Regions from separate parts of the Arabiibacter massiliensis genome, predicted to be linked through region 3. Evidence: predicted binding sites of a transcription regulator. Region 3 holds the regulator's gene; each other region holds the start of a gene.

Region 1 (4,825 bases), 2.1 Mb from region 3:
TTCGCGACTCGCTGGGCATCGAGCAGGGAGGAGGAGAGATCGCTGCGCGGCGGGTCGCGAAGCGGGCGGCGGCATCGGGTCGCGCGCTTTCGCTGCACCCGTTATACCGGGACGGGCGGTCGGCATCCGTTGTTTTTCTAACGGAACGGGAAGCCCCCGCGCGAACGGACGAAAACGCCCCGCGACCGCCCTCCCCTTTCGGCGAACGGCCCGTGACAAAGGGACGGGACGGCGTCACGGCCGCCCCCCAGGAGATCGCCCAGCGCAGCTGAATCCCCGAACGCGGAGCGGGGCGACCGTCTGGCCGCCCCGCTCTCGAAAAGCTTTCTTATGCGTGCGATGAAAGCCGCGAGGCTTACATCATGCCGCCCATGCCGCCGCCACCGGCCATGGCCGCCAGGGCCGCCGGATCGGGATCCTTGGGGATCTCGTTGATGGTGGCCTCGGTGATGAGGATGAGGGCCGCCACGGAAGCCGCGGACTGCAGCGCCGTGCGGGTCACCTTCACCGGGTCGTTCACGCCCATCTTGATCATGTTGCCGTACTCGCCGTTGGCGCAGTTCAGGCCTTCGCCCTTCTTCATGCCCTTCACGTGCTCCACCACGACGCTACCCTCGAAGCCGGCGTTCTGCGCGATGGCGCGCATCGGGGCCTCAAGCGCCTTGCGGATGATGGCAACGCCCACTTCCTCGTCCTTGTCGGCGGCCTTCACCTTCTTGAGCGCGGGCAGCGCGTCCACGAGCGCCACGCCGCCGCCGGCGACGATGCCCTCTTCCACAGCCGCGCGGGTGGCCTGCAGGGCGTCCTCGATGCGGGACTTCTTCTCCTTGAGCTCGGACTCGGTGGCAGCGCCCACCTTGAGCACGGCCACGCCGCCGGACAGCTTCGCCAGGCGCTCCTGCAGCTTCTCGCGGTCGAAGTCGGAATCGACGCGCTCGAGCTCGGCGCGGATCTGATGGATGCGGTCCTCGATGGCCTTCTTGTCGCCGGCACCGTCCACGATGAGGGCGGTGTCCTTGGTCACCTTGACCGTCTTGGCATGGCCCAGCATGTCGATGCGGGCATCGGCCATGGTCATGCCGAAATCCTTGTCGATCACCTGCGCGCCCGTGACAGCCGCGATGTCCTCGAGGATGCGCTTGCGGCGGTCGCCGAAGCCGGGGGCCTTGATGGCCACGCAGTTGAACGTGCCGCGCAGCTTGTTCAGCAGGATGGTGGCCAGCGCCTCGCCCTCGACGTCTTCCGCGACGATGAACAGCGGGCGGCCGGACTTCATGATCTCCTCCAGCAGCGGCACCATGTCCTGGATGTTGGTGACCTTCTGGTCGGTGAGCAGGATGTAGGGGTCGTTGAGCACGGCCTCCATCTTCTCCATGTCGGTGGCCATGTACGGCGAGATGTAGCCGCGCTCGTACTGCATGCCCTCCACGATGTCCATTTCCAGGCCGAAGGTCTGGCTCTCCTCAACGGAGATGGCACCGTCGTTGCCCACCGCGCTCATGGCCTCGGCGATGGCGTTGCCGATCTCGGCGTCGCCGGCGGAGATGGTGCCGACGTTGGCGATCTGGTCCTTCGTGGACACCGGCGTGGCGTCCTTCTTGATGGCCTCGACGATGGCGTCGGTGGCCTTCTGGATGCCGCGGCGGATGCCGAGCGCGTCGGCGCCGGCGGTCACGTTGCGCAGGCCCTCGGACACGATGACGTCGGCCAACAGCGTGGCGGTGGTGGTGCCGTCGCCGGCCACGTCATTCGTCTTCACGGCCACCTCGCGCACCAGCTGGGCGCCCATGTTCTCGACCGGATCCTCCAGCTCGACTTCCTTGGCCACGGTCACGCCGTCGTTGGTGATGACGGGCGCGCCGTAGGACTTCTCCAGCGCCACGTAGCGGCCCTTGGGGCCGAGCGTCACCTTCACGGCGTCGGCCAGCTTGCTCACGCCGGCAGCGAGCGCGCTGCGGGCATCGGCCTCGAACTTGATATCTTTAGCCATTGCGGATGCTTCCTTTCGTAATGCGGAATCGGCACGTTGGGGTTAGGCGAACACGGCGTACAGGTCGTCGGCACGCAGGATGAGGACGTCCTCGCCCTCCACGTTGATCTCGGTTCCGCCGTACTTGCCGTACACGACCTTGTCGCCCACCTTCACCGGGACGGGAACCAGGTTGCCGTCCTTGTCGGTCTTGCCGTCGCCCACGGCCAGCACGGTGCCGCTCTGGGGCTTCTCCTTCGCCTCGGTGGCCAGGTACAGGCCCGAAGCCGTCGTCTCCTCGGCCTCGTCGGCCTTGACGATGACGCGATCACCCAGAGGTTTCAAATTCATAACGCTGCCTTCCTTTCGTCCGACCATTGTACGAAACTGGTTATCGCACGTTTGCTATTTAACCACTCGTTCGTGGTGACTGCTAGCACTCCGTGGTAACGAGTGCTAAGCACTGCGTAATCATAGCATCATCGCCCCCCAATGCAAGCGGTTTCGAGGAAATCTGAGCGCCCATCGCTGAGATTTGACGCAATCGTCAAACGATCGCCACAATTGCCGACGAGGCCCCGAGCGAAGCCCGCGCGCCCTCGGCGCTTAGCGCAGACCCGGCTTCACGAGGCCGCCCTCGTAGGCGCGCACCACGAGCTGGGCGCGGTCGTGGGCGTCGAGCTTCGCCATGATGCGCGCGAGGTGGGTTTTCACCGTGGCCGGCGAGATGAACAGGTCGGATCCTATCTCCTCGTTCGTCAGGCCGCGCGCCACCAGCACGAGGATCTCGCGCTCGCGGTCGGTGAGCGCGGCGAACGAGCCCGTGCGCGGCCCGGCCGCCAGGCTGGCCGGGCGCGAGGCCACGAACGTCTCGATGAGCCGGCGCGTGATGGAGGGCTCGATGAGCGCGTCGCCCTGCGCCACCACGCGTACGGCGGCCACGATCTCGTCGGGCTCGGCGTCCTTCAGCAAAAAGCCGCTCGCGCCCGCGGCTAACGCGTCGTAGACGTATTCGTCCAGGTCGAACGTCGTGAGGATGAGCACGCGCACGCCCTCGAGCTCCGCGTCGGCGCGGATGGCGCGCGTGGCCTCGATGCCATTCATGCGCGGCATGCGGATGTCCATGAGCACCACGTCGGGACGCAGCCGCCGCGCGAGCTCCACGGCCTCCCCGCCGTCGCGGGCCTCGCCGACCACCTCGATGCCGTCGTAGGACATGAGGATGAGCTTGAACCCGCTGCGCACGAGGTCCTGATCATCCGCCACCAGCACGCGCACCTTGCTCTCCATCCGCTACGCCTCCGTTCCCCTCACCGGGATGCTCGCCACCACGCGGAACCCGCCGCCCGCCTTCGCGCCCGCCGAGAACGCGCCGCCCAGCAGGTGCACGCGCTCGGCCATGCCCTCGATGCCGTGGCCGCCGCCCGCGCGGAGCGCGTCGCCCTCGCAGCCGCGCCCGTCGTCCTCCACGACGAGCCGCGCCTGGCCGTCCTCGAGCGCGACGCGGATGGCCGCCGAGCGCGCCCCCGCGTGGCGTACGATGTTGGTAGCCGCCTCGCGGGCGATGCCGAACAGCGCCATGTCCACGTGCGCCGGCACGCGCGCGCGATCGTAGGAGGACTCGTCGAGCGCGGCGTCGATGCCGGCGCCGCGCAGGTAGGAAGCCAGGTCGGCCAGCCGGTCGGTGCCGGCGGTGGGCGAGGTCTCCGCTTCGTCGCCGCAGCGCAGCACGCCGATCATGCTGCGGATGTCATCGAGCGCGCCCTTCGCGGTGGCGCGCACCGTGGCGATAGCCTCCTTGGCCGCCGCCGGGTCGCGGTCGATGAGCCGCTCGGCTGCCGCGGCCTGGATGCTCACGGCCGACAGCGAGTGCGCCGTGATGTCGTGCACCTCGCGCGCGATGCGCACGCGCTCCTCCTCCACGCGACGGGCGGCCTCCTCCTCGCGCGAGCGCTCGGCCTCGGTGGCGCGCTCCTCCACGGCCTGGACGTAGGCGCGGTGCACGCGGTAGGCGTAGCCGGCGAACGCGGCGGCCACCACGAGCGCGATGTTCTGGAAGCGCGTGAAGAACGCGAGGCTGGCCGTGCGCGAGGGCGCGTCGGCGAACAAAAGCCCGATCACGGCCACGGCCGCCCCCACGACCGCCTCGGCGCGGCCGCGCTCGTGGGCGATGGTGTAGAGCGCCACCACCGGTCCGACGATGGTAAGCGAGAAGCCGCTGAACGAGTTCTGCAAACTCAGGAACGCGACGAAGCAGAAGGCGAACACCGGCCACGGGTAGCGCCGCCGCACGATGAGCGGCAGCGTGGTGAGGGCGAGCGCCACGAACACCTGCACATTGGGCACGACGTTCACCATGCCGAGGTACTGGCGCAGCGCGAGGTCGGGGATGACGATGTTCGATGCCGCCAGCATGAGCTGCCCGCAGCCGAACAGAAACGCCACGGCCGTCACCGCGACGTCCACCGCCCAGTCCTTCGCCGTCATCGGCCGGTTGTTCACCAGAAAGTTTTCCATGCCCCCATACTAAGCCAGCCGCCCGCCCCGCGCCATACTCCATCGGGTGTAGGGGTGAGACAAAGGGACGGGGCAGGGTGACAAAGGGCCGGGGTAATGTCACGTTCTCGGGAGGCTTGCGGCTTGCAGACGCGCCGGGGAACGTGACAATATCCCTTTGTCACCCTCAAAATGGCATAAAAGGGGACTGTCCCCTTTTATGCCAAATACTCCTTCACGGCGGTGGCGGCTTCGCGGCCGCTGTTCACTTGGTTGCCGAAGGCGGTGCCGGGCATGTTGATGGTGTACACGTTGCGGTAGAGCATGTTGCCGTCGTTGCCGATGGCGTAGAGGCCCTCG
Region 2 (4,825 bases), 830 kb from region 3:
GCCGTGCCGAAGTCCAAGAAGCTCCTGCAGTTCACGCTCGACGACGGCACGGGCACCGAGCGCGTCATCCTGTCGGGCATCCACGCGTACTACGAGCCGGAGGAGCTGGCAGGCCGCACGCTCATCGCCATCACCAACCTTCCGCCGCGCAAGATGATGGGCGTGGACTCCTGCGGCATGCTGCTCTCGGCCATCCACGAGGAGGAGGGCGAGGAGCGCCTGAACCTGCTCATGGTGGACGACCGCATCCCCGCCGGCGCGAAGCTCTACTAGCGCCCAAGCGCCATACGATCCCCAAGAAGGCCGCCCGCGCACCCCGCCGGGCGGCCTTCTCGCATAGCGATCTTTCTCGCAAGCCTAACCTGCCGTTTTTATCCCCATGCCATCGAGGATTCCGCTTATCCGCTTCCTCCCCTTTGAATAATCGTTGATGAGTCTGAGCACTCCGCTGCGCATATTTTGCACGTCGCTTTTGGGTAGCACCACCGCAAGCGACTCAAGCATGTCGGCATAGCCGATGTCTCTCACCGGGCCGACTTTGGCGCAAAACAGCCTTTCGTCGTGTGCGCAGATATTGCGAAAGTCGACGAGGGCGCGGAGGGTTAGCCTCATCCGTTTCGGATTCAGCTGCTCGCTGCCGCCTCGCAACTTTACTATTCTCCGACATATCTCGTTTTGCACGCTGCGTTTTTGCAGGTTGAAAAAGTAGGAAATGTTGCCGAATGTGAGGTCGTTCGCGAGCACCCATAAGGGGACGTCGCCATGCTTGTCCCGGTAATGCTGGATGAAGTCCTTGCATTTCGAGTCGGTGTAAGCTTTCCTGTTCAGCTTGCTGACGAAAGCGGGGAGGTCTTCGACGAACCTCCTCTTGCCAAGCATGTACTCGTCCCTCGCTGTGTAGTTGTCCATGTCGAGGTAGGATCTTGGCTCGGGAAACCTCTCGCAGAAGGTGTACACCGATACCGTCTTGATGAGCGATTCGGCTTTGATCAGGTTATGGAACGTGTACTCTCGGAGCGCCCTGTCAAACAAGAACAGTTCGTATACATCGCTGAAGCAGGTTTCCTGCAAAAACATCTCATGGCTACATGCTGAAGACTTCTCCTTGTCGATGAAGAACTCCTTGTATCCATTCACCACTGAATAGTAGTTTTCGGACAGCAGAACGTCGTAGGCTGAGTCCTCGACGAGCAACCCGCGGGATCGGAGAATCTCGATCTGCTGATCAATTGTTTTGAATGGTTTCGCCATACAGTACCCCGCCCCTCGAAAAATGAGAAAGGGCCGCCCGCCATTGGCAGGTGACCCTTCTCAGTCTCGGACTCCGTAGAGCACCCGAGCCGTTTCACTGCCACTACTGTACTTCTCGCAACCCTTCTCGTCAATCATGCAGACAGCAATAATACATTTGAAAAAAGGCGATGCCGCCACCTGGGCTCCGATGGCGGCCGTGCGCGAACGGCTTTCGCGCTTGCTCCTCATCAGACTGCCGTCGATCTTTTCAACTCCGCGTCGGAAATGAGCACTTTCGGAGGCATCGGGGGGATCGGGCGAGCATCAAGGGAGGTCGTGATACGATGGATTCTGCCGCAGCGCGGCTGCGAGTTATGGAGCGAGCGTGTGCGGCGGGCAACGCGTTGGCACTCTCTTGACGAGAGTGCTAGCATGTACTACGAAACACAGAAGCTCCGCGAGAATCGAGGCTTTACATGTCATTCGAGAAGTTCACCGACAAGGCCCGCAAGGTCCTTGTCTTAGCCCAAGACGAAGCGCGTTCCCTGCACCAGCCCTACGTGGGCACCGAGCACATCCTGCTCGGCCTCATCCAGGAGAAGGACGGCCTGGCCGCCCAGGCGCTCGACCGCAGGGGCGTGAAGTACGACGCCGTGGTGCAGGCCATCCGCCAGGTGGTGGCCATCGATGAGGACACCGACGTGTCCGGCCACCTGTCGTTCACCCCCCGCGTGAAGCGTGTGCTGGAGAACAGCCTGCGCGAGGCCATGCAGATGGGCCAATCCTACATCTCCACCGAGCATCTGCTGCTCGGCATCGTGCGCGAGGGCGACGGCACGGCGCTCGAGGTGCTCACGCGCCTGGGCGTCTCCGGCGACGATATCCGCAGCGCGCTCAACGACCTCGTGGGCCAGAGCCCGGTGTACGCCGGCCGCAACGCCTTCGACCCCAACGGCCAGGGCTCCGACAGCGTGCTGAAGGAGTTCGGCACCGACCTCACGCGCAAGGCGCGCGACGGCAAGCTCGACCCGGTCATCGGCCGCGCGGGCGAGATCGAGCGCGTCATGCAGGTGCTCAGCCGCCGCCAGAAGAACAACCCGCTCCTGATCGGCGAGCCGGGCGTGGGCAAGACCGCCGTGGCCGAGGGCCTGGCGCAGCTCATCGTGTCCAACCAGGTGCCCGACATCCTGCGCGGCAAGCGCCTGTTCACGCTCGACGTGAGCGCGCTCGTGGCCGGCTCCAAGTACCGCGGCGAGTTCGAGGAGCGTCTGAAGAAGTGCATCAAGGAGGTCATGGACGCGGGCGACATCATCCTGTTCATCGACGAGATGCATACGCTCATCGGCGCGGGCTCGGCCGAAGGCTCCATCGACGCGGCCGCCATCCTGAAGCCGCCGCTGTCGCGCGGCGAGATCCAGGTGATCGGCGCCACCACCATCGACGAATACCGCAAGCACCTCGAGAAAGACTCCGCGCTCGAGCGCCGCTTCCAGCCCATCACCGTGGGCGAGCCCAACGAGGAGCAGGCCATGCGCATCCTCGAGGGCCTGCGCGACCGCTACGAGGCGCACCACCAGGTGCACTTCACCGACGACGCGCTCCAGGCGGCCGTGAACCTGTCGAGCCGCTACATCCAGGACCGCTTCCTGCCCGACAAGGCCATCGACGTGCTCGACGAGGCCGGCGCCCGCATGCGCATCCGCAACATGACGCTGCCCAAAGAGCTGCGCGAGCTCGATGACGAGCTGCGCCGTTTGCGCGGCGAGAAGGACACGGCCATCGCCGCGCAGGACTTCGAGCGCGCCGCCCAGCTGCGCGACGAGGAGTCCGAGCTGAAGAAGAAGCGCGAGGAGGCCGAGAAGAAGTGGGAGGAGGACGCCCAGAAGTCCGTGCACCAGGTGACCATGCAGGACATCGCCGACGTGGTGTCCATGTCCACGGGCGTGCCCGTATCCAACCTCACCGAGGCCGAGACCGAGAAGCTCCTTCGCATGGAGGCCGTGCTGCATGAGCGCGTGATCGGCCAGGAGGAGGCAGTCACCGCGCTCTCGAAGGCCATCCGCCGCTCGCGAAGCGGCCTCAAGGACCCGAAGCGCCCCGCCGGCTCGTTCATCTTCCTGGGCCCCTCGGGCGTGGGCAAGACCGAGCTTTCCAAGGCGCTCGCCGAGTTCCTGTTCAACAGTGAGGACGCGCTGCTGTCGTTCGACATGTCGGAGTACATGGAGAAGCACAGCGTGTCGCGCCTGGTGGGCAGCCCCCCGGGCTACGTGGGCTTTGACGAGGGCGGCCAGCTGACGAAGGCCGTGCGCCAGCGCCCCTACTCGGTGGTGCTGTTCGACGAGATCGAGAAGGCGCACCCCGACGTGTTCAACATCCTGCTCCAGATCCTGGAGGAGGGCCGCTTGACCGACGCGCAGGGCCGCACGGTGGACTTCCGCAACACGGTCATCATCATGACGTCGAACGTGGGCGCGCGCGAGATCGCGCAGCCGACGACGCTGGGCTTCTCCACCGAGGAGCACGCGGGCCTCTCCGACAAGGAGATCAAGAGCCGCGTCATGGCCGAGATGAAGAAGCTGTTCAGGCCCGAGTTCCTGAACCGCATCGACGAGATCATCGTGTTCAAGAGCTTAAACGACCAGCAGATCGCCGAGATCGTCAAGCTCATGGTGGCAGATTTGCGCGAGCGTTTGATCGAGCAGAACATGTCCATCAACCTGACCGAGGCGGCGTGCAAGCTCGTTGCCAAGGAGGGCACCGACGCCACCTACGGCGCGCGTCCTTTGCGTCGCGCCATCCAGCGTTTGCTGGAGGATCCGCTGTCGGAGGAGATCCTCGAGGGCAAGTGGACGAGCGGATCGATCATCGACGTGGACGCGGTGGATGGCGAGCTCGTGTTCACCCAGGGCTCGGGCGCCATCCCCGAGCCGCGCAAGCGCGACAGCATCGCACGGGAGGCCGAGCTGTTGCTGACGAACTACGACCTGGGCCACGCCGGCGTGAGCTCGGGCGGCGGTTCCGCCTCGGGCGGTGCGGCCGACTAACAATCGCCTCTTAGAGAGCCCCTGCCTCCCCGGGTCGAATACGAAGCCCAGGGAGCAGGGGTTTCCTGCGTCTTGGGCCCGCATTTGTCGTATACTGGGAACGTCGCTCAACCATTTCACTACAGGAGGTTCCATGTTCGGAGATAACCTCGATCGCATCGTGAAGGGCATCGAGAAGAACTACGAGGCCGACGAGATATTCTTCACGAAGCCCGGGCGGCGGTACCCCAGCCGATCGGCCGTGAAGTGGGTGCTCAAGGACCTGCGCCGGGTGCTGTTCCCCGGCTACTTCGGCGATGAGATGCTCACGCCGTCCACGAGCCCTGAATACTTCATCGGCGAGACGCTCATCCAGATCGAGCGGGTGCTGCGCGAGCAGATCATCCTCGCGCTCGCGTACGCCTCCGACGACCGCGACGCCGAGGAGGCCGATCCGGCGCGATCGCTGTGCGGCGGCACGCCCGAGCACATCTGCGAGCGCGCCTCCGAGGTGTGCACCGCGTTCTTCGACCAGCTTCCCAGCATCCAGCGGGTGCTGCTCACCGACG
Region 3 (4,825 bases):
GCGCACGGCCTTGCGGGTCTTCTTCTCGGCCTCGCCCGTGACCGTGCACGTGTTCACCACGATGAGGTCGGCGTCCTCCTCGCGCGTCTCGATGCCGCGCGCGGCCAGGAGCGCCGCCGTGTCGTCGGACTCTACGCGGTTCACCTTGCACCCCAGATTGACGACGGCGAAGTTCATCGCGCGGCCCGCCGAAGCTCGTACAGCACGAGGGCCGGGGCCACGATGCCGGCGGTCTCTGTGCGCAGGATGGAGGGCCCGAGCGTCACGAGCGACGCGCGCGGGTTGCAGGCGAGGAGCGCGTCCACCTCGCGGGCCGCGAGGCCCCCTTCGGGCCCCACGACCACGGCCACGCGCGCGTCGGGCGGCGAACCTTCCAGGGCGTCCTCGATCCGCGCCGTGCCGGGGGCCTCCTCCCAGCACACGAGCACGGCGTCCGCGTCGGCGAGCAGCCCGCACGCCCGGGCGAGCGCCATCGGCTCGCGCACCTCGGGGATCGCCGGCTGCCCCGACTGCATGGCCGCGCTCTTCGCGATGGCGCGCCAGCGCTCGGCCTTCGCGACCCCCTTCTTGGCATCGAGCCTCACCACGGAGCGCTCGCACGAAAGCGGCAGGAACTCGGCCACGCCCAGCTCGGTTGCGTGGCGGATGACCGTCTCCATCTTGTCGCCCTTGGCGAGGCCCTGCACGAGCACGACCGACGGGCGGGCCGCGGCGCGCTCGAGCCGCTGGGCGATGCGCACGTCGGGCAGCATGCCGTCGAACGAGACGACCTCGCACTCGAAGTAATCCCGCCCGGCGTCCACCACGGCCACGTGCTCGCCGGGCGCCAGGCGCAGCACGCGGGCGTGCTTGGCGTCGCCCGCGGAGAGGCGCAGGGAGAAGACCTCGCCCGGCTCATCGGCGAGCACCTGGTCGTCAAGGTAGAAATGAGGCAGGGACATGGGAGGCTCGCCGCTAGTTGAAGGCGTCGCGCAGCTTCTGCAGCGGCGAGCGCTCGTCGGCCACGTCCTCGCCCATCTCCTGGGCCAGCTGCTCCAGAAGCTCGCGCTGCTTCTTCGTCACCTTCTTGGGCACCACCACGTTCACGTGCACGAACATGTCGCCGCGCGACTCGCTGCGGAACTTCGGCATGCCGTAGCCCTTCACGCGCACCACCTGCTCGTTCTGGCAGCCCTCGGGGATGCGCACCTGCACCTTCTCGTCGGCGAAGATGCCGTCGATCTCGATCTCGGCGCCGAGGGCGGCCTGGACGATGGAGATGTTCGCGCGCGCGTGCAGGTTGTCGCCGTCGCGCTCGAAGAACTCGTGGGGCTGGATGCGCACCGTGACGATGAGGTCGCCCGGGCGCGCGCCGTGCATGCCGGCCTCGCCGAAGCCGGAAAGGCGCAGCTGCTGGGAGTCGCGGATGCCCACCGGCACCTCCACGGTGACGCGCTGGCGGTCGGGCACGCGGCCCTGGCCCTCGCATTCCGGGCACGGGTTCTCGATGGTGCGCCCGGTACCGCCGCAAGCCTTGCAGGTGGCGGACGTCTGCATGTCGCCGAGGAAGGTGTGCTGGATGGTGACCACGCGGCCCTGGCCATGGCACTCGGGGCAGGTGATCTCGCGGCCGTCGGGGCCGAGGCCGGTTCCGTCGCAGTCGGGGCACGGCGCCAGGCGGTCGTAGACGATCTCCTTCTTGGCGCCCGCGGCCACCTCCTCGAGCGTGAGGCGCAGGCCCACGCCCATGTCGCGGCCCTCGCGGCGCTGCGGGGCGCGCCCGCCGGCCGCGCCGCCGAAGAACGAGCTGAAGATGTCGCCCATGCCGAAGCCGCCGCCGAACAGGTCCTCGAAGTCGACGTAGCCGCCGCCCCCGTAGGGGCTTCCGCTGCCCGCCGCGCCGGGGATGGTGCCGAAGCGGTCGTACTGGGCGCGCTTCGTCGCGTCGCTCAGCACGTCGTAGGCCTCGTTGAGCTCCTTGAACTGGTCCTCGGCGTCAGGCGCCTTGTTCACGTCGGGATGCAGCTCGCGCGCCCGCCGGCGGAACGCCTTCTTGATCTCCTCTTCGGTCGCCTCTCGGGAAACTCCCAGAACTTCGTACAGGTCCCTGGCCATCTGCGATTATTACCTTTCCTCCAAGGGCGCGCGGCACGCTTCGCCGCCGCCCGTGCTCTCGGTTCCTACACATCCTCGAGCGCCGCGCTCGCGATGCGCACCGCCCGGATGACTTTCGAATAATCCATGCGCGTGGGCCCGACGACGGCCACCACGCCCGCCGACGCGCCGCGCCCGTAGCGGCTGGCCACCACCGACACGCCCGACAGCGCCGCCGCGTCGTTCTCGCGGCCGATGCGCACGCTCGGCACGCCCGCGCCCTGCGTCGCCGCGTCGTCGAGGATGTGCAGGAGCACGGTGTCGTCCTCGAGCACGCGCATGACGGGCAGGAGCGCCTCGGCCTGGCTGAACTCGGGCTTCGTAAGCAGCGAGCTCACCCCCAGCCGGTGCGCGCGCGACAGCTCGCTCTCCTGCAGGCACGACAGCACCTCGTCGAGCGCCATGCGCACGAGCGGGTCGCGGAACGCCTCCATCATGCCCTGCCCCAGGCCGTCCTCGATATCCTGCAGCGACTTGCCGTTGAACACCTCGCCGAGGAAGCGCTGCACGCGCGCCAGGTCGTCGGGGGACACCTCGTCGGCGAACTCCATCTGGCGGTTGAACACCTGGCCGTCCTCGGTGACGAGCACGACGAGCGCCCGATGCGGCGCGAGCGAGATGAGCGAGAGCTGCTTGATGTGCAGGTTGAGCACCGAGGGCGCCAGCACGATGGACAGGCAGTCCGTGAGGCGCGTGAGGGCCGAGGACGTCTGCTCCAGAAGCGCGTCGAGCTCGCTCGCGCTGCGGCGCAGCTCGTCCACGACGGGACGGTAGCGCTCGTCGTCGGCCGCGAGGTCGGTGGCCAGCAGGTTGTCGACGAAGGCGCGGTAGCCGAAGTCGGTGGGGACGCGGCCCGCGGAGGTGTGGGGCTGCGCGATGTAGCCGCCGTCCTCGAGCACCGACAGCTCGTTGCGCACCGTGGCCGGGCTCACGCCCAGCTGGTAGCGCTCCGTCAGCGTGCGCGAGCCCACCGGCAGAGCGCGCGCGACGTACTCTTCGATGAGGGCCGCGAGCACCCTCTGCCTTCGATCTGAAAGCACGCCTCTCCACCTTCCTCTTTCACTTGACCGTTCCGCCAACGCACCATTCTAGCAGCCGGCGCAAGAGAGTGCTAAAAAACCTGGAAGATTCTCTGAAATGTCCCAAAAGACGGCAGGGATGACAACCGGGGCATTATCATGGAGCGAGGTCGAGGAGGCGGCCGTAGAGGTCGTTGCCGCAGAGCCAGCCGCGCTCGGTGGGCCTCCAGCGGCCGTCCTCGTGCACGACGAGGCCCTGCTCCGCGAGCTCGGCGAAGGCCTGCGTCGCCCCGAGGCCGAGCGCATCGGCGCGCTCTGCCTGCGCGTCGGGCACGCCGCGCGACATGCGCATGCCCAGCATGAGGTCCTCGGCGGCCATCTGGCGTGCGTCGAGGTCGTCGGTCACCTCGCCGTCCTGCATGCGCATACGGCGGCTCGCGTTCTGCGTCATCGTGGCGGCCGAGCGCCCGAGGCCGAGGTAGGGCACGCCCGTCCAGTACGCGGTGTTGTGCCTGCTCTCGAAGCCGGGCCGCGCGTAGCTCGCCACCTCGTAGCGCGTGAAGCCCGCCGCGCCCAGCACGCGCGCGGCCGCTTCCATGTGCGCGGCTTCCACGTCGTCGTCGGGCTCGTCCAGCTCGCCGGCGAGCACCGCCGCGTCGAAGGGCGTGTGCGGCTCTATGGTCAGCGGGTACACGCTCACGTGCGTCGCGCCGAGTGAGACGGCCTCGCGCACGCTCGCCTCGAAGCTGGCCTCCGACTGCCCGGGGATACCGCACATGAGATCCACGCTCACGTTCTCGAAGCGGGTCCGCGCGGCCTCGATGGCGCGCCGGGCCGCATCCGCGTCATGAGCGCGGCTGAGCACGCGCAGCACCTCGTCGTCGAAGCTCTGCACGCCGATGGACAGGCGGTTCACCCCGAGCGCCCAGATGTCGCGCACCATGCGCTCGTCGAGGCTCTCCGGATTGGCCTCCATCGTGCACTCCACCTCGGGCGTAAGATGCATCGAAAGCGAGAGCGTATAGAGGAGCATCGAGAGCCGAGAGAGCCCCACATGCGAAGGCGTGCCCCCGCCGATATACACCGTCTCGATGGCGCCGAGCTCCCCCTCCTTCGCCTTGCGGCGGATCTGCAGGCAGAGGTCCTCCACGTACGCGTCGATCTCCGGCGAGCCAGCCGGCACCGCCGCCGTCGCGAAGTCGCAGTAAGCGCACCGCTTCACGCAGAACGGCACGTGCAAGTAAAGAGCCTTGTACGGATCGTGGGGCATGCTACAGGTCCCCCCCCCCTCCCCCAGCCGAGGCTTCCGGGAGCCTCCCCCGCCGGGAGAATAGTGCGGTTGTTTTAGACGGATCCTTCGACTCGCTCCGCTCGCTCAGGATGACGAAGAACGCAGCGTGAGGAGGGATCGGCGGGCATGCCGCGCGCAGTTCCGCAGCGAAGCGAGGACTGTCTGAGCACGGCGTGCCCGCCGATCCCTCCTCACGCGGACGGCCCTCCATAATCCAGCAGCTCGTCGAAGACGCGGTCGAAGTCCTCCACCGAGACGCAGGCGTTGATCTTCGCGCGGGCCGCCGAGGCTCCTGGAAGGCCGGCCATGTACCACATGGCGTGCTTGCGCATGCGCACGATGTTCTTCCCCTCGCGCTCGGCGAGCAGCCGCGCATGGCGGC
Region 4 (4,825 bases), 1.9 Mb from region 3:
CGAACAGCCCGCTGTGTGCGAAGGGCCTGTCCAGCTTGCAGGAGCTCTACGATCCGCACCGCCTGCTGCATCCGATGAAGCGCACGAAGCCGAAAGGGCAGGGCGACGCCGGCTGGGAACAGATCACTTGGGATGAGGCGTACGACACCATCGTCGCGGCGCTCACCAAGGTGAAGGACGAGATGGGCCCCGAGGGCGTGTTCTTCTACTGCGGCGACCCGAAGGAGCCGCGCGGTGCCGTGAACCGCCTGGCCAACCTGTTCGGCACGCCCACCTATGGCAACGAAAGCTCCACCTGCGCCTACGCCACGCTCATCGGCACCGGCCTGGTGTTCGGCGCGCAGACGATGGGCGCGAACCCCACCGACGCCTCCAAGTCGTGCCTCATCTGGTCGCTCAATCCCGCGTGGTCGCTGCCCAACCGCTTCGGCAAGCTGATGAACGCAAAGGAGAAGGGCTGCAAGTTCATCGTGGTGGACCCGCGCGTCACGCCCACGGTGACGGGCCTAGCCGACATCCACCTGCAGCTGCGTCCCGGCACGGATGGCGCGCTGGCGCTGGGCATCGCGCACGTCATGCTGCGCGACGGCTACTACGACGAGGACTTCTGCGCCAACTGGACGCACGGCTTCGATGAGTTCAAGGAGTACGTGCAGCAGTTCACGCCCGAGAAGGTGGCCGAGATTACCTGGGTGCCGGCCGAGAAGATAGAGGCGGCGGCGAAGCTGTGGGGCCAGGAGACGCCCGGCTCGTTCATCACGAGCGCGAGCCCGCAAGTGCACCACACCAATGCCGGCAACAACATGCGCGCCATCGCGTCGCTCGTGGCACTGGCCGGCAACGTGGACGTGGCCGGCGGCTTGCAGATAGCGCCCGGGCTGCCGTTCGACCTGTTCGCCAGCACGGCCGGCTTCAACCGCGAGGACATCTATGACGCGGAGCTGGCCGACAAGCGCTACGACCTGCAGGACTTCCCCGTGTGGACGAGATTCGTCAAGCAGATGCAGACGAACCGCTTCCCCGAATATGTGGACGAGGGCAAGATCAAGGCCATGGTGATGTTCGGCGGTAACGCCATGATGTGGCCTCAGAGCCACCTGTACCAGGAGGCTATCGGCAAGCTGGACTTCGTCTGCGCGGCCGACTACTACATTCGCCCCTGGACGCACGACTACGTGGACATCATCCTGCCCGCCGCCATGTGCTACGAGCGCATGGCTCCGCTCGCGGTGTTCGGACGCAAGATCTACCTGCGCGAGCCGGTGGTGGAGCCGCGCGGCGAGGCGCGTGAGGACTGGCAGGTGGCCATGGAGCTGGGCAGTCGCCTGGGTTACGCGGAGGAGTGCTTCAACGGCAGCGTGGAGGAAGCTCTGGCCGAGGTGCTGCGCACGTCGGGGCTGGAGGTGACCATGCAGGATCTGCGCGACAATCCCGACGGCTACACGGTGCCGGGTGGCGCGCCTTACGAGCCAAAGAAGTACGAGACGGGCAAGATCCGCAAGGACGGCCAGCCTGGTTTCAACACGCCCAGCGGCAAGATAGAGCTGGTGTCCGAGATCATGATAGAGTGCGGCTTGGAGGGCCTGCCGGAATACAACGAGCCGGTGAGCAGCCCCATCAGCACGCCCGACCTGGCGAAGGACTATCCGCTCATCCTGAACACGGGTTCGCGCGTGCCCATGTACTCGCACTCGAAGCTGCGCGACTGCCCCTGGCTCAACCAGTTCATGCCCGAGCCCATCGTGCGGCTGCATCCCAAGACGGCCGCCGAGCGCGGACTGGAGGACGGCGAGCAGGTGCGCGTGTTCAACCACCTGGGCGAGATACAGGTGAAGCTGGAGGTGACGAACCTCGTGCTGCCAGGCGTGGTGGACATCTTCCACGGATGGGAGAAGGCCAACGTGAACAAGCTTACCGAGCGCGAGTTCGACCATGTGACGGGCTACCCGCCGTTCAAGTCCGGCTTGTGCCAGGTCGAACGAGCGTAGGGGGCCGCCATGAAAGCGAAGAAATGGCCCCTGGTGGCGGGTGTGGTGGCGCTCGTCCTAGTGGTGGCCGGGATGGGGTTCTGGGTGTGGCACGAGCAGCCGAGCTTCTGCGGCGCCATCTGCCATACGCCCATGGACCCGTATGTTGAAACCTACGAGCAGCCGCTCGGCCAGGCGGGCGTTGACAAGTGGGGCAACGAGGTGGCGGACACGTCCAGCATGCTGGCGGTGGCACATCGGGCTTCGGGCAAGACCTGCCTCGACTGCCACGTGCCCACGCTGGGCGAGCAGGTGACGGAGGGCGCGGCCTGGGTGACGGGCGGCTACGGCGTGCCCCTTGCCGAGGCGACGCTGGCCGACTTGACAGCGGCGCGCGGGCTCTCGCCCGACGAGTTCTGCCTGAATGAGGCCTGCCACAACCTTACGCGCGACGATCTGGCGAAGGTGACGGCCGACCAGCCGCGCAACCCGCACCTGCCCTATCACGGCGATATCTCGTGCGACTCGTGCCACAAGGCGCATCGCGCGTCGGTGAACTACTGCACCACCTGCCACGATGACGCCGTGACGCCCGCCGGTTGGCTGACTGCGAAGGAAAACGCGCAGCTGCCCGCAGCGTAGGACCCGCGCACCCCCTCCCTCCCTCGCGCGGGAAGGCGGCCGCCCGGCTATCGTGCCGGGCGGCCGCCTGCGGTTTTCGGAGCGAAAATGGCACCGAGAGCAAACGAGCACCCGTCCCGTTGCCATTTCTGCAAAGGCTGTGCGGGTTTCTTGACATCGGGCGGGCTCGTACTACAATCACGTGTTAGCAGTCTCAGCCTGCGAGTGCTAAAACAGGATTGAAAGGGAGCGACGCGAACCATGCGCAAGTTCAAAACCGAGAGCAAGAAGCTGCTCGACCTCATGATCAACTCCATCTACACCAACCGCGAGATCTTCCTGCGCGAGCTCATCTCCAACGCCTCCGACGCGGTGGACAAGCTCTACTTCAAAAGCCTCACCGACAAGGACATCCAGCTGGCCAAAGACGAGCTGGCCATCCGCGTGAGCTTCGACAAGGACGCGCGCACCGTCACGGTCAGCGACAGCGGCATCGGCATGACGAAGGACGAGCTCGACCGCAACCTGGGCACCATCGCGCACTCCGACAGCATGGCGTTCAAGCTGGACAACGCCGAGGCCCAAGGCGACGACGTGGACATCATCGGCCAGTTCGGCGTGGGCTTCTACAGCTCGTTCATGGTGGCGAAGAGCGTACGCGTGGTGTCGCGCGCCTACGGCAGCGACGAGGCCTGGGCCTGGGAAAGCGACGGCGTGGAGGGCTACAGCATCGAGGCGGCCGAGCGCGAGGGCCACGGCACCGACGTCATCCTCACGCTCAAGGACAACGAGGGCGACGAGAGCTACGACACCTTCCTTTCCGAATATGGCCTGAAAAACCTCATCAAGCGCTACAGCAACTACGTACGCTACCCCGTGCAGATGGAGGTGTCGAAGAGCCGCGAGAAGCCGCGCCCCGAGGACGCCGACGACGACTACACGCCCGAGTACGAAAGCTACACCGAGCTCGACACCATCAACTCGATGATCCCCATCTGGAAGCGCAGCAAATCCGAGGTCACCGACGAGGAGTACCACGAGTTCTACAAGACCGACTTCCACGACTTTGCCGACCCCGCGCGCACGTTCAGCATCCACGCCGAGGGCGCGCTCTCCTACGACGCGTTGCTGTTCGTGCCCAGCCGCGCGCCGTACGACCTGTACAGCAAGGACTTCAAGAAGGGCCTGGCGCTGTACAGCTCCAACGTGCTCATCATGGAGAAGTGCGAGGAGCTGCTGCCCGACCACTACAACTTCGTGCGCGGCGTGGTGGACAGCCAGGATTTGCAGCTGAACATCAGCCGCGAGACGCTGCAGCACAACAGCCAGCTGCGCGCCATCGCCAAGAAGGTGGAGAAGAAAGTCACGTCCGAGCTGAAGAAGATGCGCGACAACGACCGCGAGGAATACGAGCGCTTCTTCGAGAACTTCGGCCGCGGGCTGGAGTACGGCATCTACTCGAGCTACGGCATGCTGAAGGACGAGCTGGCCGAGCTGCTGCTGTTTTACTCCGCCAAGCAGGAGAAGCTGGTCACGCTGGACGAGTACCTGGCCGCCATGCCGGAGGGCCAGAAGGCCATCTACTACGCCGCCGGCGAGAGCATCGAGCGCCTGGCCAAGATGCCCATCGTGAAGACGGTGCTGGCCAAGGGCTACGACGTGCTTCTGTGCACGCGCGACGTGGACGAGTTCTGCTTCCAGTCGATGATGACCTACGGCGCCGCGGCGGCCGGCGACGGCGAGGACGCGCCGGAGCCGTTCGAGCTGAAGAACGTGGCGTCGGGCGACCTCGATCTGGCCTCCGAGGAGGAGAAGAAGGAGGCCGAGGAGACGGCCAAGGAGAACGAGGGCCTGTTCGCGGCTTTGAAGGACGCGCTCGGCGACGCGGTGACCGACGTGACGGTGTCGTCGCGCCTGACCGATGCGCCGGCGTGCATCACGGCGGCCGGCCCCATCTCGCTGGAGATGGAGCGCATCATGGCGCAGATGCCCGACGGCGAGGACGGCCCCAAGTCCGAGCGCGTGCTGGAGCTGAACGTGAAGCACCCCGTGTTCGCCGCGCTGAAGGCCGCGCAGGAGGCGGGCGACGCCGACAAGGTGAAGCTGTACGCCACCATCCTGTACAACCAGGCGCTCATCGTGGAGGGCATGCCCATCGACGATCCGGTCGCCTACGCCAACGCGGTGACGAAGCTGATGGCGTAATTAGGGTGGGGCCCATTGTCATCCTGAGCGGA

What was found. Region 3 encodes HrcA, which represses chaperone genes, less so after heat shock. Its sites were predicted from a motif close to TNTTAGCANNCNNNNNNNNNGNNTGCTAANA; they were not measured.
Region 1: FX134_RS11000 (co-chaperone GroES) is a predicted target of HrcA. The motif match lies at 2,401-2,431, and genes of this name have one in related genera.
Region 2: FX134_RS05835 (ATP-dependent Clp protease ATP-binding subunit) is a predicted target of HrcA. The motif match lies at 1,636-1,666, and genes of this name have one in related genera.
Region 4: htpG (molecular chaperone HtpG) is a predicted target of HrcA. The motif match lies at 2,792-2,822, and genes of this name have one in related genera.

What each region holds. Positions count from the first base shown of each region.
Region 1 covers NZ_LR698996.1:2,589,285-2,594,109, reverse strand. Annotated here, with positions in the region: gene groL (chaperonin GroEL) at 356-1,990, opposite strand; gene FX134_RS11000 (co-chaperone GroES) at 2,033-2,320, opposite strand; gene FX134_RS10995 (response regulator transcription factor) at 2,576-3,259, opposite strand; gene FX134_RS10990 (sensor histidine kinase) at 3,263-4,486, opposite strand; gene FX134_RS10985 (FAD-dependent oxidoreductase) at 4,684-4,825, opposite strand, start outside.
Region 2 covers NZ_LR698996.1:1,331,572-1,336,396, reverse strand. Annotated here, with positions in the region: gene lysS (lysine--tRNA ligase) at 1-273, shown strand, start outside; gene FX134_RS05840 (Abi family protein) at 358-1,251, opposite strand; gene FX134_RS05835 (ATP-dependent Clp protease ATP-binding subunit) at 1,710-4,277, shown strand; gene FX134_RS05830 (serine O-acetyltransferase) at 4,411-4,825, shown strand, end outside.
Region 3 covers NZ_LR698996.1:503,686-508,510, reverse strand. Annotated here, with positions in the region: gene FX134_RS02170 (MiaB/RimO family radical SAM methylthiotransferase) at 1-177, opposite strand, end outside; gene FX134_RS02165 (RsmE family RNA methyltransferase) at 174-941, opposite strand; gene dnaJ (molecular chaperone DnaJ) at 955-2,094, opposite strand; gene hrcA (heat-inducible transcriptional repressor HrcA) at 2,160-3,173, opposite strand; gene hemW (radical SAM family heme chaperone HemW) at 3,310-4,422, opposite strand; gene dusB (tRNA dihydrouridine synthase DusB) at 4,635-4,825, opposite strand, start outside.
Region 4 covers NZ_LR698996.1:2,439,576-2,444,400, forward strand. Annotated here, with positions in the region: gene FX134_RS10420 (molybdopterin-containing oxidoreductase family protein) at 1-1,988, shown strand, start outside; gene cgr1 (cytochrome c-type protein Cgr1) at 1,998-2,609, shown strand; gene htpG (molecular chaperone HtpG) at 2,850-4,793, shown strand.